Regions from separate parts of the Bradyrhizobium sp. TM239 genome, predicted to be linked through region 2. Evidence: predicted binding sites of a transcription regulator. Region 2 holds the regulator's gene; each other region holds the start of a gene.
What was found. Region 2 encodes PhoB, which activates phosphate uptake and scavenging genes when phosphate is short. Its sites were predicted from a motif close to TGTCATNNANCTGTCAT; they were not measured.
Positions count from the first base shown of each region.

Region 1: the regulator PhoB is predicted to act here: its motif matches at 1,873-1,889, upstream of AABA84_RS21735 (DUF2794 domain-containing protein).
Region 3: the regulator PhoB is predicted to act here: its motif matches at 2,108-2,124, upstream of phnF (phosphonate metabolism transcriptional regulator PhnF).
Region 4: the regulator PhoB is predicted to act here: its motif matches at 1,114-1,130, upstream of AABA84_RS13835 (RNA degradosome polyphosphate kinase).

Region 1 is NZ_BTIR01000012.1:63,316-67,055, forward strand. It holds gene acnA (aconitate hydratase AcnA) at 1-352, shown strand, start outside; gene AABA84_RS21730 (DUF1223 domain-containing protein) at 588-1,364, shown strand; gene AABA84_RS21735 (DUF2794 domain-containing protein) at 1,953-2,321, shown strand; gene AABA84_RS21740 (GNAT family N-acetyltransferase) at 2,435-2,965, opposite strand; gene AABA84_RS21745 (Bax inhibitor-1/YccA family protein) at 3,172-3,740, opposite strand, start outside.
Region 2 is NZ_BTIR01000011.1:3,746-7,485, forward strand. It holds gene AABA84_RS18530 (GcrA family cell cycle regulator) at 391-903, shown strand; gene phoB (phosphate regulon transcriptional regulator PhoB) at 1,143-1,850, opposite strand; gene phoU (phosphate signaling complex protein PhoU) at 1,873-2,589, opposite strand; gene pstB (phosphate ABC transporter ATP-binding protein PstB) at 2,601-3,419, opposite strand; gene pstA (phosphate ABC transporter permease PstA) at 3,416-3,740, opposite strand, start outside.
Region 3 is NZ_BTIR01000020.1:74,663-78,402, reverse strand. It holds gene phnE (phosphonate ABC transporter, permease protein PhnE) at 1-378, shown strand, start outside; gene phnE (phosphonate ABC transporter, permease protein PhnE) at 375-1,223, shown strand; gene phnF (phosphonate metabolism transcriptional regulator PhnF) at 1,345-2,073, opposite strand; gene phnG (phosphonate C-P lyase system protein PhnG) at 2,244-2,657, shown strand; gene phnH (phosphonate C-P lyase system protein PhnH) at 2,662-3,270, shown strand; gene AABA84_RS28555 (carbon-phosphorus lyase complex subunit PhnI) at 3,275-3,740, shown strand, end outside.
Region 4 is NZ_BTIR01000008.1:36,851-40,590, forward strand. It holds gene AABA84_RS13835 (RNA degradosome polyphosphate kinase) at 1-1,040, opposite strand, end outside; gene AABA84_RS13840 (DnaA ATPase domain-containing protein) at 1,199-1,876, opposite strand; gene AABA84_RS13845 (CDP-alcohol phosphatidyltransferase family protein) at 1,988-2,530, opposite strand; gene purM (phosphoribosylformylglycinamidine cyclo-ligase) at 2,688-3,740, shown strand, end outside.

The DNA.
Region 1 (3,740 bases), on a different contig from region 2:
CTCGCGCGACTGGGCCGCCAAGGGCACCCGTCTGCTCGGCGTGCGCGCCGTGGTCTGCCAGAGCTTCGAGCGCATCCATCGCTCCAACCTGGTCGGCATGGGCGTGCTGCCGCTGACCTTCGAGGAAGGCACCTCCTGGTCGTCGCTCGGCCTCAAGGGCGACGAGAAGGTCACGCTGCGTGGCCTCGTCGGCGACCTCAAGCCGCGCCAGAAGCTGACCGCGGAGATCGTCTCCGGCGACGGTTCGCTGCAGCGCGTCTCGCTGCTCTGCCGCATCGATACGCTGGACGAGCTCGATTACTACCGGAACGGCGGTATCCTGCACTACGTGCTGCGCAAGCTCGCGGCCTAAGCGCGAATTTGTGAACGGTGGCTCACCGCGACGTGAGTAGAAGGTTAAACGAAGGCGGCCTATCACAAGGCCGCCTTCGTGCGTTTGCGGCATGCTCCAGATGGGCCCGCCCGGCGGAAAACCTCCTTTCGGACGGTCGGCCTGGACGGTCGAGTGTGTCGCGCCCCGTAAGACTACGGTGACCATCCGGCGATAAGATCTCCCTTTCCACGAGCAATGGTGTGCGGCGTTCGACATGACAACAATGACGGCTTCTCATCTGGTTTCACGTTGGTCCGGTGCCCTCTGGTCGGGAGCTCTCGGCATCTGTGCGATCGTCGCCGTCATCCGTCCTGCCGAGGCTGATCCCCGCGCCGTTGTCGAATTGTTTACCTCGCAGGGCTGCTCCTCCTGCCCGCCCGCCGACCAGATTATCGGCGATCTCTCCAAAGACCCGTCGATCATCGCGCTGAGCATGCCGATCGACTATTGGGACTATCTTGGTTGGAAGGACACGCTGGCGGATTCGCGCTTCTCTGCACGGCAGCGTGCCTACTCACGCATGCGCGGCGACCGCGAGGTCTACACGCCGCAGGTCGTGGTCAACGGCTCCACCCATGTCATCGGCAGCGATCGTGCCGGCATCGAGAGCGCGATCGGCAAGACCGACAAGGGCACGGGCGTGATGAGCGTGCCGGTGACGATGTCGCTCGCGGGCAAGCAGATCAACGTGTCGGTGGCGGCGAGCAACGAGCCGGGCGTCTCGCATGGCGAGGTCTGGATCTGTTCGATCGCCAAGTCGGTCCCGATCGCGATCACCCGCGGTGAGAACCGTGGACAGCAGGTCACCTATCACAACGTGGTGCGCAACCTGCTCAAGGTCGGCGACTGGACCGGGCGTTCGGAAAGCTGGACGGTGCCGATCGAGAACCTCACGCGCGACGGCGTCGACGGCGCGGTGGTCTATGTCCAGGACGGCAGCCGCGACAAGCCCGGCTCGATGCTGGGCGCGGCGTACACGTCGCTGCACTGATTCGGATTTCTCGCTAGAGTCGTACTGCTCTCAACCCTCATGGTGAGGAGCGCGTCCTTGCGCGCGTCTCGAACCATGAAAGGCCCCCGCTTATGCGGCTCGGCCTCGATCCTTCGAGACGCCGCTTCGCGGCTCCTCAGGATGAGGAGAGATAGTGTTCGCACGGATGTTAGGGGAGAAGGTCGATCGCGCCGGAAACATCCCGACACAAACAAAAAAGGACCAACTTGCGTTGGCCCTCCTTGCTGCGCGTACAGACCCGATCCTGTTCGACCCCGGGGGGCTGGGGGCTGAGGAATCCGGAACCGAAAGGACCGGGTCAACGCACGTGAGTCTTGTCGCAATGCAGGGCGGCAGTCGCTAGGCGGAAAAGCGGCGAGAGTATGATTCCTGCTAACGATCCCGTGACGGTTTGCCGCGAGGGAGTTCCACCATAGCGTGTGTACTGAGTCGCACCCGATTCGACCGGTTGAATCAGGAGCCTCTTGCGGCGGTGGCCGGTTGGCGCAATCATGCAGCTGTCATGATCCAGGTTCCCGGGACGGTCTTCGCGGATTCGGGTCATGCCGTGCGATGAGGAAGCGCTCCATGAGTCTGTCGGAGGATGCCGATCCGAGCGAGCAGCGCGCGGCGGCGCGCCCCGCCGCTGCGACGACGCAATTGAGCCGGGTGACGTTCAACCGGCTTGAGCTGCACCGTATTCTCAATCTCTACGGCCGCATGGTCGCGGACGGCGAGTGGCGCGATTATGCCATCGACTTCCTCAAGGACCGCGCCGTGTTCTCGGTCTATCGCCGTGCCTCGGAAGTGCCGATCTATCGCATCGAGAAGGATCCGCGGCTGGCGCGCAAGCAGGGCATGTACAGCGTGATCTCGGCGACGGGCCTGATCCTGCGCCGCGGCCACGAGCTGGAGCGCGTGCTGCTGGTGATCGATCGCAAGCTGGCGGTGGTGTAGCCAAGCGACCGGTGCCGTCGGGTGGCAAAGGCGCACCGCGCCGTGCCCACGTTCTTTCTCTATCGCGACGAATGGTGGGCACGCTTGCGCTTTGCCCACCCTACGAGACCGGATTATTTCCCCGGCACCGTGCTGGCGCCCTCGCCGAGGTCGCGCTGCATCATCACCGTGTCCAGCCAGCGGCCGAATTTCAGCCCGACATTGGGATGCGTGCCGATCATCTTGAAGCCGCCCTTGGTGTGGACGCCGATCGAGCCGGCATTGGCGGAATCGCCGATCACCGCGATCATCTGGCGGAAGCCGCGCGCCTCGCATTCGGCGACCAGCCGTTCCAGCAGCAAGGAGCCGACGCCGCGGCGGTGGAAGGAGGGATCGAGATAGATCGAGTTCTCGACCGTGAAGCGGTAGGCCGGGCGCGGGCGGTAGGCGCCGGCATAGGCATAGCCGGCCACGCGGCCGTCGAGGATGGCGACGAAATAGGGATAGCCGCCGTCGACCAGCGCGCGATAGCGGCGCGTCATCTCCGTGAGGTCGGGCGGCTCCAGCTCGAACGTCGCGGTGCCCTCGCGGACGGCCTGCTGATAGATGGCGGTGATGGCGGGAAGGTCGGCCTCGGTCGTGGGCCTGATTTCAGGTGCGGACATGGGAGAAGATTAGAGCCTTCCCGCGGCCGCTGGAAGGGGCAACGGTGTTGCCACACCCGTCATTGCGAGGGCAGCGAAGCAATCCAGTAATGCGTCTGCGGAGGGACTCAGGATTGCTTCGTCGCAATGACGAGGAGAGGCCACGGCTCAAACAAAAACCCCGGCCTTTCGGCCGGGGTTCGTGTCCGTTCGTCCTGGTCTATCGCTTAGTCGCGCTGGCCGAGGAGCTGCAGCAGCAGCGTGAACAGGTTGATGAAGTTCAGGTACAGCGACAGCGCACCGGTGATGGCCGCACGCTCCGCGATGTCGCCGCCGGCCGAGGCGTAGCCGTAGATGTAGTCGTTCTTCAGCCGCTGGGTATCCCAGGCGGTGAGGCCCGCGAACACCAGCACGCCGACCACCGACACGATGAACTGCAGCATCGAGCTCGCCAGGAACAGGTTCACCAGGCTCGCGATGATGATGCCGATCAGGCCCATGAACAGGAACGAGCCCATGCCGGTCATGTCACGCTTGGTGGTGTAGCCGTAGAGGCTCAGCGCACCGAAGGTGGCCGCGGTGATGAAGAACACCCGCACGATCGAGGTGTGCGTGAACACCAGGAAGATCGACGACAGCGAGATACCCATCAGCGCCGAGAACACCCAGAACAGGATCTGGGCGGTCGAGGGAGCGAGACGGTTGATCCCCGCCGAGATCACGAACACCATGGCGAGCGGCGCCAGCATGAACAGCCATTTCAGCGGGCTGACGAACATCGCGTAGCCGAACGGCG
Region 2 (3,740 bases):
AAAACGAAACGTGCCGCCTTTTAAGGGCGGCACGCGCGACTATCTTATGCCTGGCAAGACGGGTGTCAATGCCGCCCGGAAAGCCTCGCGAAACGCTGAATCCGTAGTCTTGCGGTGCCGATTTTGCGGGTTTTCACCACGGAACATGTGGAAGCGAGTCGGCGGACTCTTGCGCGGGAGTCACGCCATATTGTAGCGTTTGGATTGTCAGATACGACATCTCGTGCAGCGGTTCTGATCCCAAGAGTCCTCATGTACCGGCGTAAACGTTCGGGCGTCAGTCACGCGCCCGGCGAGCCTTAAGGGATTCTGACGGCACGGGTTTTTGAAGGCTTAGGCAATCGCTGCGAGGCCCCAGCATGGCTGGCGCGTAGCGAGGGAAAGGGTGCAATGACGGTTTTGACCTGGTCCGACGATCGCGTCGAGCAGCTGAAAAAGCTCTGGGAGGCCGGACTTTCGGCCAGCCAGATCGCAGCTGAGCTCGGCAATGTGACCCGCAATGCCGTGATCGGCAAAGTGCACAGGCTCGGTCTGTCCGGCCGTGCCAAGAGCCCTTCATCGGCAGCGCCCCGGCCGCGCAAGGCGCGTCCCGCGCAGCACATGATGCGGGTGACCCGCCCCATTGCGCGCGGCAACACCGCGCTGGCGCAGGCCTTCGAGGTCGAGGTGGAGGCTGAACCCGTCACCTACGACAACGTGGTGCCGATGAGCCAGCGGCTGTCGCTGCTCGAGCTGAACGAGGCGACCTGCCATTGGCCGGTCGGCGATCCCTCCAGCCCGGATTTCTTCTTCTGCGGCGGCAGGGCGCTGTCCGGCCTGCCCTACTGCGCCCAGCACTCGCGCGTGGCCTATCAGCCGGCGGCGGATCGCCGGCGCGCACCGGCGAAGCCGGGCCCGCGGTGAGCGGATTTAGCTGATCGCAAAGACGGCAGCCGTCACACGACGGCGCCTCAACCAACTCGGTGTCATCCCCGCGAACGCGGGGATCCATAACCACAGGGCGCAGTTGTCGCGCGAGATGGTCACTCCGAGTCTTCGCCAAATCACTGCCTGTGGTTATGGGTCCCGGATCTGCGCTGGCGCTTGTCCGGGACGACGCTGTGTGTGAGGCGACAGCCCACCAAATCCAGCGCTTGCAAACCCTACGCCTGCTCCGCCTTCGCGAAGCGGTCGTCCAGCGCGTAGCCGGCACCGCGGACGGTGCGGATCGGGTCCTGCTCGCGGCCGAGATTGAGCAGCTTGCGCAGGCGGCCGATATGGACGTCGACGGTGCGCTCGTCGATGTAGATGTCGCGGCCCCAGACGCTGTCGAGCAGCTGCTCGCGCGAGAACACGCGGCCGGGATGCTCCAGGAAGAACTCCAGCAGGCGATATTCGGTCGGACCGAGATCGATCGGCCGGCCCGAGCGCGCCACGCGGCGCTTGTCGCGATCGAGCTCGATGTCGCCATAGGCCAGCACTGTCGCGAGCCGCTCAGGACTGGCGCGGCGCAGCAGGCCCTTCACGCGGGCGAGCAGCTCCGGCACCGAGAACGGCTTGACGATGTAGTCGTCGGCGCCGGTCGCAAGTCCCCGCACCCGCTCGCTCTCCTCGCCGCGCGCGGTGAGCATGATGATCGGGAGCTGCTTGGTGTCGGGCCGGGTCCGCAGCCGGCGGCACAGCTCGATGCCCGACAGGCCCGGCAGCATCCAGTCGAGCACGATCAGGTCCGGGATGTGTTCCTTGAGGCGGGTGTCGGCGTCGTCGCCGCGCATCACCGTCTCGACGTCATAGCCGTCGCCTTCGAGGTTGTAGCGGAGAAGCTCGGTGAGAGCTTCCTCGTCCTCAACCACCATAATGCGTGCGCCCATGGTGTCGTCGCTCCTTAAGACTTCAGGTATTCGGGATCGTGGTGGCGAAGGTGGTCATGTCGCCCTTCGGCCGCTTGTCGGTCATCGCCTGGCCCTCGATCATGTAGAACACGGTCTCGGCGATGTTGGTGGCGTGGTCGCCGATCCGCTCGATGTTCTTGGCGCAGAACATCAGATGGATGCAGAACGAGATGTTGCGCGGATCCTCCATCATGTAGGTGAGGAGCTCGCGGAACAGCGAGGTGCAGATCGCGTCGACTTCCTCGTCGCCCTTCCACACCGCCATCGCCGCCGGCAGATCGTGTGCGGCATACGCGTCCAGCACCGACTTGACCTGCTGCTGCACGAGGTCGGTCATGTGTTCCAGGCCGCGGAACAGCTTCAGCGGATGGAAGTCGGTCTCCAGCGCGGCGACGCGCTTGCCCATGTTCTTGGCGAGGTCGCCGATGCGCTCGAGGTCGGTCGCGACACGCATCGCGCCGACGATCTCGCGCAGGTCCACCGCCATCGGCTGGCGGCGAGCGATGGTGAGCACGGCGCGTTCCTCGATGCGCTTCTGCAACGCGTCGAGCTCGGCGTCGATGGTGACGACGCGCTGGCCGAGCGCGACGTCGCGGCGGATCAGCGCGTCGACGGAATCGACGATCATGCGCTCGGCGATGCCGCCCATCTCGGCGACCAGGCGGGTGAGCTCCTGGAGGTCGGTGTCGAAAGCCTTTGCGGTATGTTCGGTACCCATATTGCGTCTCCTCAGCCGAACCGGCCGGTGATGTAATCCTGCGTGCGCCGGTCGGTCGGCGACGTGAAGATCTTGCTGGTGTCGTCGAACTCGATCAGTTCGCCGAGATACATGAAGGCGGTCTTGTCGGACACGCGCGCCGCCTGCTGCATGTTGTGCGTGACGATCGCGATCGTGTAGTTCTCGGACAGTTCCTGGATCAGCTCCTCGACCTTGGCGGTCGAGATCGGATCGAGCGCCGAGCAGGGCTCGTCGAACAGGATCACTTCAGGGCGCACCGCGACGGTGCGGGCGATGCACAGGCGCTGCTGCTGGCCGCCGGAGAGCGACAGGCCGGAGGCGTTGAGCTTGTCCTTGACCTCGTTCCACAGCGCACCGCCGCGCAGCGCCTTCTCGACCCGGTCATCCATCTCGGACTTCGAGATCTTCTCGTAGAGGCGGATGCCGAAAGCGATGTTCTCGTAGATCGTCATCGGGAACGGCGTCGGCTTCTGGAACACCATGCCGACCCGGGCGCGCAGCAGGTTGAGGTCGAGCCTGGGGTCGAGGATGTTGGTCTGGTCCAGCATGAGCTGGCCGGTGGCGCGCTGGCCCGGATAGAGGTCATACATCCGGTTGAAGATGCGCAGCAGGGTCGACTTGCCGCAGCCCGACGGGCCGATGAACGCCGTGACGCGGTTGGCGCCGAGCGTCAGGTTGATGTTCTTCAGCGCGTGGTGCTCGCCGTAATAGAAATTGAGATTGCGCACCGTCACCTTGGCCGGGGCTTCCGGCAGCGGCTGCGAGGCCAGATGGGCGCTGGAACTCATGGATACGGACAGGTCGGTCATTTTGCAGTCCTCTCGGCGCCGAGGATGCGCGCGCCAATGTTCAGGGCAAGCACGGTGAGCGTGATCAGCAGCGCGCCGCTCCAGGCGAGCTGCTTCCAATAGGCGTAGGGGCTCTGGACGAAGTTGTTGATGGTGACAGGCAGGTTGGCCATCGTCTTGTTCAGGCCGAGGCTGAAGAACTGGTTCGACAGCGCGGTGAACAGCAGCGGCGCGGTCTCGCCCGCGACGCGGGCGGTGGCGAGCAGCACGCCGGTGATGAGGCCCGAGCGCGCGGCGCGATAGGCGATCCGCTTGATCACCAGCGAGCGCGGCAGGCCCAGC
Region 3 (3,740 bases), on a different contig from region 2:
ATCGCGATCCATTCCACCGGCGCGCTCGGAAAGCTGTTCTCGGAGATCGTCGAGAACGCCGACATGAAGCCGGTCGAGGGCATTCGCTCGACCGGCGCGAGCTGGCTGGCCTGCATGCGTTTTGCCGTCGTGCCGCAGGTGACCGCGGGCTATGCCAGCTATGCCCTGCTGCGCTTCGAGATCAACGTCCGCGAGGCCTCGGTGATGGGCTTCGTCGGGGCCGGCGGCATCGGCCAGGAGCTCGTCGTCGCGATCCGAAAATTCTACTACTCCGACGTCAGCGCGATCCTGCTCACGATCATCGTCACCGTCTTCATCATCGACATCGGCACCGGTTGGCTGCGCGGCCGCCTGTTCGGCAAGGAGGCGCGGACGTGACGAGGCAGCCAGCGGTCGACACGCGAGCGCTTCGCGCGCGCTACCCCGATGTGTTCGACCGGCCGGCCTCGGCGCGGCTTGCCACACCGGCGATGATCGTCGCGGCGTTCGCGATCCTGGTCTACGGCCTGGTCGATCTCGATTTCTCGCCGTCGCGGTTCTTCGCAGGTCTCAGCCAGCTCGGCTGGATCAGCCTGATGATGATCCCGCCCGATCCCGGCTCGTCGCTGCCAGTCTACCTGAAGGCACTCGGCGAGACGCTGTCGATTGCACTGCTTGGCACCACGCTCGCCGCCGTCTTCGCACTCCCCGTCAGCCTGCTGGCCGCGCGCAACGTGGTGCCGTCGAAGCTCCTGCGCTTTCCCGTGCGACGATTCCTGGATTCGATCCGCGGCGTCGACACGCTGATCTGGGCGCTGGTGTGGATCAACGTCGTCGGGCTCGGCCCGTTCGCGGGCGTGCTCGCCATTGCGGTGTCGGATTTCGGCGCGTTCGGAAAGCTGTTCTCGGAAGCGATCGAGGGCGCCGACCAGAAGCAGGTCGAGGGCATCCGCGCCTCCGGCGGCAGCGCGCTGCACGAGATCCGTTTTGGTCTGTTGCCGCAGGTCCTGCCCGTGATCGCGGGCCAGGTGCTCTATTTCATCGAATCCAACACGCGCTCGGCCACCATCATCGGCATCGTCGGCGCCGGCGGCATCGGCCTCCAGCTCGCCGAGCAGATCCGCGTGCTGGAATGGCAGAGGGTGTCGTTCCTGATCCTGATGATCCTGGTCGCGGTCGCCGCGATCGATTTCGTCTCGGGCAAGCTGCGCTTTGCGATTATCGGGCGCAGGGCGGTCGCCTGATCAAAGGTGCCGTAGGGTGGGTTAGCCGAAGGCGTAACCCACCACTGTTTATCTCCGCGGAGACAGAAGAGGTGGGTTACGCCTCCGGACTGCGCTTCGCGCAGCCCAAGGCTAACCCACCCTACTGCTCCACCAGAAACTCAACCCGCTCCGCCGCGAAGCGCGAATGCTTGGTCATCAGCGGCTTGCCGTCGAGATCGTGGTCGGTCGCATCGACCACCAGGATCGGTCGTCCCAGCGCCAGATCGAGCCGGGCGGCGTCGGTTGCGTCGACGATGCCGGCGGTGATTCGGGTCGCGCCGCGGCGATAGTCGCGGACGCCGTAATGTTCCAGCAGCTTCGTCATCGAGCGTGTCGCCGCGAACACGGCGCCGGCACCTGGAAATAATTCCGCCGACAGCCAGGTGGTGGAGACGCAGATCGGCGTGCGGTCGGCAAGACGGATCGCCTCGATCCGCACCAGCGGCGCGCCGGCCTTCAAGCCGAGCTCGCGCGCCAGCTCGCGGGTCGCGACATCGTCCGTGGCCTCGATCAACTGACCGCGCGGCTCGCGGCCGCCGGCCCCGACGATCTCGGAGAAGCGGGTGCGCGAGCGCAAGGGATAGGCGAGCTTCTGAGCCTCGACATAGGTTCCGCTGCCGCGCTCGGCGCGCACCAGGCCGCGTTCGGCAAGGGCCGCCAGCGCGCGCCGCACGGTGTGGCGGTTCACCCGATAAGTCTCGGCGATCTCCATCTCGCCCGGCAATTTGTCGCCGGCGGCAAAGCGGCCATCGGCGATGCCGCGCTCGATGCCGTCGGCAACGAGGCGCCATAGCGCGACGCCGGACGACGCAGTGTCTTGCATGCTCATATCGCCGGTCAGCCTAGCCCAGAAATCGCGCCTTTGTCACGAAACAGTCATGGCGCTTCCGTATGAAGTTGTCTATTATCATAGACAACTTCGATGCGGCAAGTTCGTCGGAAAGTTCGGTAGATCAAGTGACCCAGCACAACAACCAGCAAGCCCAGCGCCAGGCCGCCATGGCCGTGCTGGCGCACGCGGAGGCGGGCGAGATCGCCGCCCGCCTCCGCGACTTGGCTCTTCCGGACCATCAGGACCTGCGGGCGCCGGAAAACGGCCTCGTCATGCTGCGTGGCCGGGTCGGCGGCGACGGCGCGCCCTTCAATCTCGGCGAAGCGACCGTGTCGCGCGCCGCGGTCCGGCTGGCCAGCGGCGAGGTCGGGTTCGGCTACACGCTCGGGCGCGACGGCGAGAAGGCGCGGCTGATCGCGCTGTGCGACGCGCTGGCGCAGTCGCGCGATTTCGGCGCGTCGGTCGAGCGGGACGTAATCGCGCCGTTGCGCGAGCAGCTTATGATTCGCCGCAAGCAGGCGGCGGCCGAGACCGCTGCGACGAAGGTTGATTTCTACACCATGGTGCGCGGTGAGGGGTGAGATCATGACCACGATTGCGGAACTGCCACCGGGTTTCGCCGACAAGGTGCTGTCGGCGCAATCGACCTTTCGCTCGGTGATGGACGCGATGGCGCGGCCCGGCTCGGTCCAGCGCATCGTCCCGATGGCTGGAAAGCCGGATACGATGATGCGCGGCACCGCCGCGATCGCGCTGACGCTGTTCGACCACGACACGCCGCTCTGGCTCGACGCGCGGATGGCGGAGAGCTCGGACGTGGTGAAATGGCTGAAGTTTCACACCGGCGCGCCGGTGGTGCAGGATTCCTCGATCGCGAGCTTTGCGCTGATCAGTGACGGCGGTGCGCTGCCGCCGCTCGAACGCTTCGCGCTCGGGACCAGCGAATATCCGGATCGATCCACCACATTGATCCTCCAGGTCGACAGCCTCGACGCAGGCCGCAGCTTCGAGCTGCGCGGTCCCGGCATCGACGGCGCCGCGATGCTCCAGGCGTCGGTCAAGCCGTTCGATCTGTTCGAGCGCCTGCGGGTCAACGAGGCGCTGTTTCCGCGCGGCATCGATGTGGTGCTGGTCGCCGACGACGCCGTGGTCGCGATCCCCCGCACCACGCGAATCGTGAGCAAGGGAAGCTAGAAGCATGTATGTCGCAGTGAAGGGCGGCGAGCGCGCCATCGAGAACGCCCATCGCCTGCTCGCAGATAAGCGGCGCGGCGACCAAGGCGTTCCGGAGCTCACGCTCGACCAGATCTCGGAACAGCTTGGGCTCGCCGTCGACCGCGTCATGAGCGAAGGCTCGCTCTATGACCGCGAGCTCGCGGCGCTCGCGATCAAGCAGGCGCGCGGCGACCTGATCGAGGCGATCTTCCTGGTCCGCGCCTTCCGCGCCACGATGCCGCGCTTCGGCGCCAGCGAGCCGGTCGACACCGGCGCCATGCGCGTGCAGCGGCGGGTGTCCTCGACCTTCAAGGACATTCCAGGCGGACAGATCCTCGGGCCGACCTTCGATTACACCCATCGCCTGCTCGATCCCGCGCTCGCGCAAGGCTTTGTGCCGGAGGCGCCGGCAATGGCGGAAGCGTCGACGGCGCCGACGCCGCGCGTGA
Region 4 (3,740 bases), on a different contig from region 2:
TCGCCGCCATGCTCGCGCACGCGCTCAGGGTGGCGCGGTACGTAGGGGGTGAATTCGAGATCGGGCCGGTCGAGGCGGGTGAGCTGAGACAGCTCGTTCATGGCGAGCACGCCGTCGACCAGGAACACCTCGTCGTCGGCGGCCGAGAGCGCGTGTTGAACGAAGCTGCGCAGCTCCTCCGGCATCTTGGCGTCGATCTCGAGCCGGATCACCGACCCGCGGCGGCGGCGCTTGAGCGCCGTCTCGAACAGGCGGACCAAGTCTTCCGCCTCTTCCTCGATTTCGAGCTCGGAGTCGCGGATGATGCGGAAAGCGCCCTGGCCGTGCAGATTGTAGCCGGGGAACAGGCGGTTGATGAACAAGGCAGTCGCCTGCTCCAGCGAGATCAGCCGGACGGCCTTGCCCTCGGTCGGCAGGCGGATGAAGCGGTCGATCTTGCCGGGCATGCGGATCAGCGCGTTCATCTGCTTGCCGTCGGCGGCGCGCGTGAGCTGGAGCGCGATGGTGAAGCCGAGGCTCGGAATGAACGGGAAGGGGTGGGCCGGGTCGATCGCCAGCGGGGTCAGCAGCGGGAATACGTTGCTGAGGAAATAGTCCTCGATCCAGGTCCGTTCCGCCTTGGTGACCTCCTTGCCCTCGACGAGCACGATGCCGACATCGGCCAGCGTGCCGCGCAGGTCGCGCCAGATCGCCTGCTGGTCGGAGGCGAGCTCGGAGACGGTGCGGTTGATCAGCGCGAGCTGTTCGGATGGCGTCAGGCCGTCGGGGCTGCGTTCGGCAATGCCCTCGCGCACCTGGGCCTTGATGCCGGCGACGCGGACCATGAAGAACTCGTCAAGGTTATTCGCCGAAATCGACAGGAATCGCACCCGCTCCAGCATGGGGTGGCTGGGATTGACCGATTCCTCCAGAACGCGGCGGTTGAAATGCAGCCAGGAGAGCTCGCGGTTGATGAATCGCTCGGGACTCGATGCGATCGCCGGCAGACTCTCGGTCTCTGGGGCTTTTTCTTTAGTTTCAACGGCTTGCGCAGAGTCCATCAGAAGTCGGTCCATCCAGTTCGCCCCAATTTGCGACTTATGCGCAAAACCGGCCGGAGCATGTGTTAGAGCGATGACGTTTCGATGACATTGATGTTCCGCCACTTCGCCGCGTCAAGCGGGCTTGGCGTGGGTCTGGAGGCGGCCGCGGAGGCCGATCAGGCGTCGCGGAGCAGCTCGGCGGCCAGCGCCCGGGTGACCGGACGGCCGAGCCTGAGGGCTTCGCTGTCGAGCAGTTCCACGGCCTGGCGGGCGGCGGCCGAGGACCGCTCCAGGCGGGTGGCGAGGTAGCCGACCACGCTCTCATCCACGGTGAGCTGGCGGTCGGCGCAGAATTTGACGATCAGCCCGCGGAAGAGCTGGTCGTCGGGCGGCAGCAGCGCGACGACCGGAACGGCGCGCAGACGCGAGCGCAGGTCGCGAAGCTCGATCTCCAGCGAGGCCGGCACCTCGCGTCCCGTGAACAGGACGTAGGCGCCATCCTCGCGGGCGAGGTTCATCAGATGGAAGAGGGCGCGTTCGTCAAATTCCCTGGCCTTGAGATCCTCGACCACCAGCGCGCCGGTGGCGAGCGCGCCCGGAACGCCCGCGGCGGTCAGCGCATTGGCGGTGGTGGAGCGGGCGCCGGCTTCCTCGGCCCAGATCGCGGCGAGATGGCTCTTGCCGCTTCCTTCCGGGCCGGCCAGCCACATGATCCGGTTCGGCCATTCCGGCCAGCTGTCGATCAGGCCGAGCCCGGCCGCGTTGGCAGGGCCTTCGAGGAAATTGTCCCGGCTGAGGCTCTCCGCATGCGGAAGCGAAAACGCCAATTGTCGGGGGTGAACGCGGCCTGGCACGCTTGCTTTGCTCCATGCCGGCGGGCCGGCGTCATTTGAAGAGATCAGACATATCGAGCGGGAGTTGGCCTTTTGCGGGGCCGCATCGCCTCTCATTTGGCCTCGATCGTGCTACTTGGCCTCGATCGTGCTCATGTGCCGCAGCCACTCGACCAGATAGAGCGACACCGAGGAGAGCGTGAAGACCGTGACGAGGCCCATCAGGATGATATCATAAGGGGCCGGCTTGAAGCCGAAGGCAAGCGCCGCCAGCACCAGGGCCGCGAACGCCACCTGTGCCACGGTGTTGAGCTTGGACACCTTCGACGGCTTCATCTCGACGGGCCGGTCGAACAGCCAGGACACGATCACCGCGGCGACGATCATGATGTCGCGCGAGACCACCAGGATCACGATCCAGCGCGGAATTGCGCCCCAGATCCCGAGCGCCATGTAGATCGAGACCAGCAGCGCCTTGTCCGCGAGCGGGTCGAGCAGGGCGCCGAGCTCGCTCGTCATGTTGAAGCGCTTGGCCAGGAAGCCGTCGACGGCATCGCTGATACCGGCGATCAGGAAGACGGCGAACGCCACCTCCATTTGGCTCGACACGATGGCCCAGACGATGATCGGGACCAGCATGATGCGGCCCAGGGTAATGATGTTCGGAATACTCACGAAAGCGCTTCCCGGCACCCGGTCTGACCTCGAATCCGGCCTCTCGGGAGGCTGAACCGGTTGATATCTCTACATAGTATAAGGCGGGGCGCCATGCGAGCCATTGCGCGTCCCCGGAATTCGACGTAACCAGCCGCAAACCCACTGGAAATCGGGCATGACCGACCGCAAAAACGGCCTCACTTACGCCGATTCAGGCGTCGATATCGATGCGGGCAACCGCCTGGTCGACCTGATCAAGCCGATGGTGCGCGCCACCGCACGGCCCGGCGCCGACGCCGAGATCGGCGGCTTCGGCGGCCTGTTCGACCTCAAGGCGGCCGGTTTCAAGGACCCTGTCCTCGTGGCCGCGACCGACGGCGTCGGCACCAAGGTCAAGATCGCGATCGAGACCAGGCTGCACGGCGGGATCGGCATCGACCTCGTCGCCATGAGTGTCAACGACCTCGTGGTGCAGGGCGCCGAGCCGCTGTTCTTCCTGGATTATTTCGCCTGCGGCAAGCTCGACCCGGAGGCGACGGCCTCGATCGTCGCGGGCGTCGCCGAGGGCTGCCGCGAATCCGGCTGCGCCCTGATCGGCGGCGAGACCGCCGAGATGCCCGGCCTGTACAGGGATGGCGATTACGACCTCGGCGGCTTTGCGGTCGGTGCTGCGGAGCGGGGCACGCTGCTGCCGCGCAAGGACATCGCGGCCGGCGATGCCGTGATCGGCCTCGCCTCGTCGGGGGTGCACTCCAATGGCTTCTCGCTGGTGCGCAAGATCGTGGAACAATCAGGCCTCGGCTTCGAGGCGCCGGCGCCTTTTTCTCCCGTGATGACCCTTGGCGGCGCGCTGCTGACGCCGACGAAGCTCTACGTCAAATCCTGCCTGCGCGCGATCCGCGAGACCGGCGCGGTGAAGGGGCTCGCCCACATCACCGGCGGCGGCTTCACCGACAACATTCCGCGCGTGCTGCCGAACAACCTCGGCGTCGGTATCGATCTGGCCCGCCTGCCGGTGCTGCCGGTGTTCAAATGGTTGGCGGCGCAAGCCGGCATCGCCGAGCTGGAGATGCTGCGCACGTTCAATTGCGGCATCGGCATGATCGCGATCGTCGAGCCTGACAAGGTCGATCAGGTCGTGCAGGTCTTCACCGACGCCGGCGAGACCGTGGCGCAGCTCGGCACCGTGATCCCGGCCGAGGGCGAGCACCGCGTCGTCTACAACGGC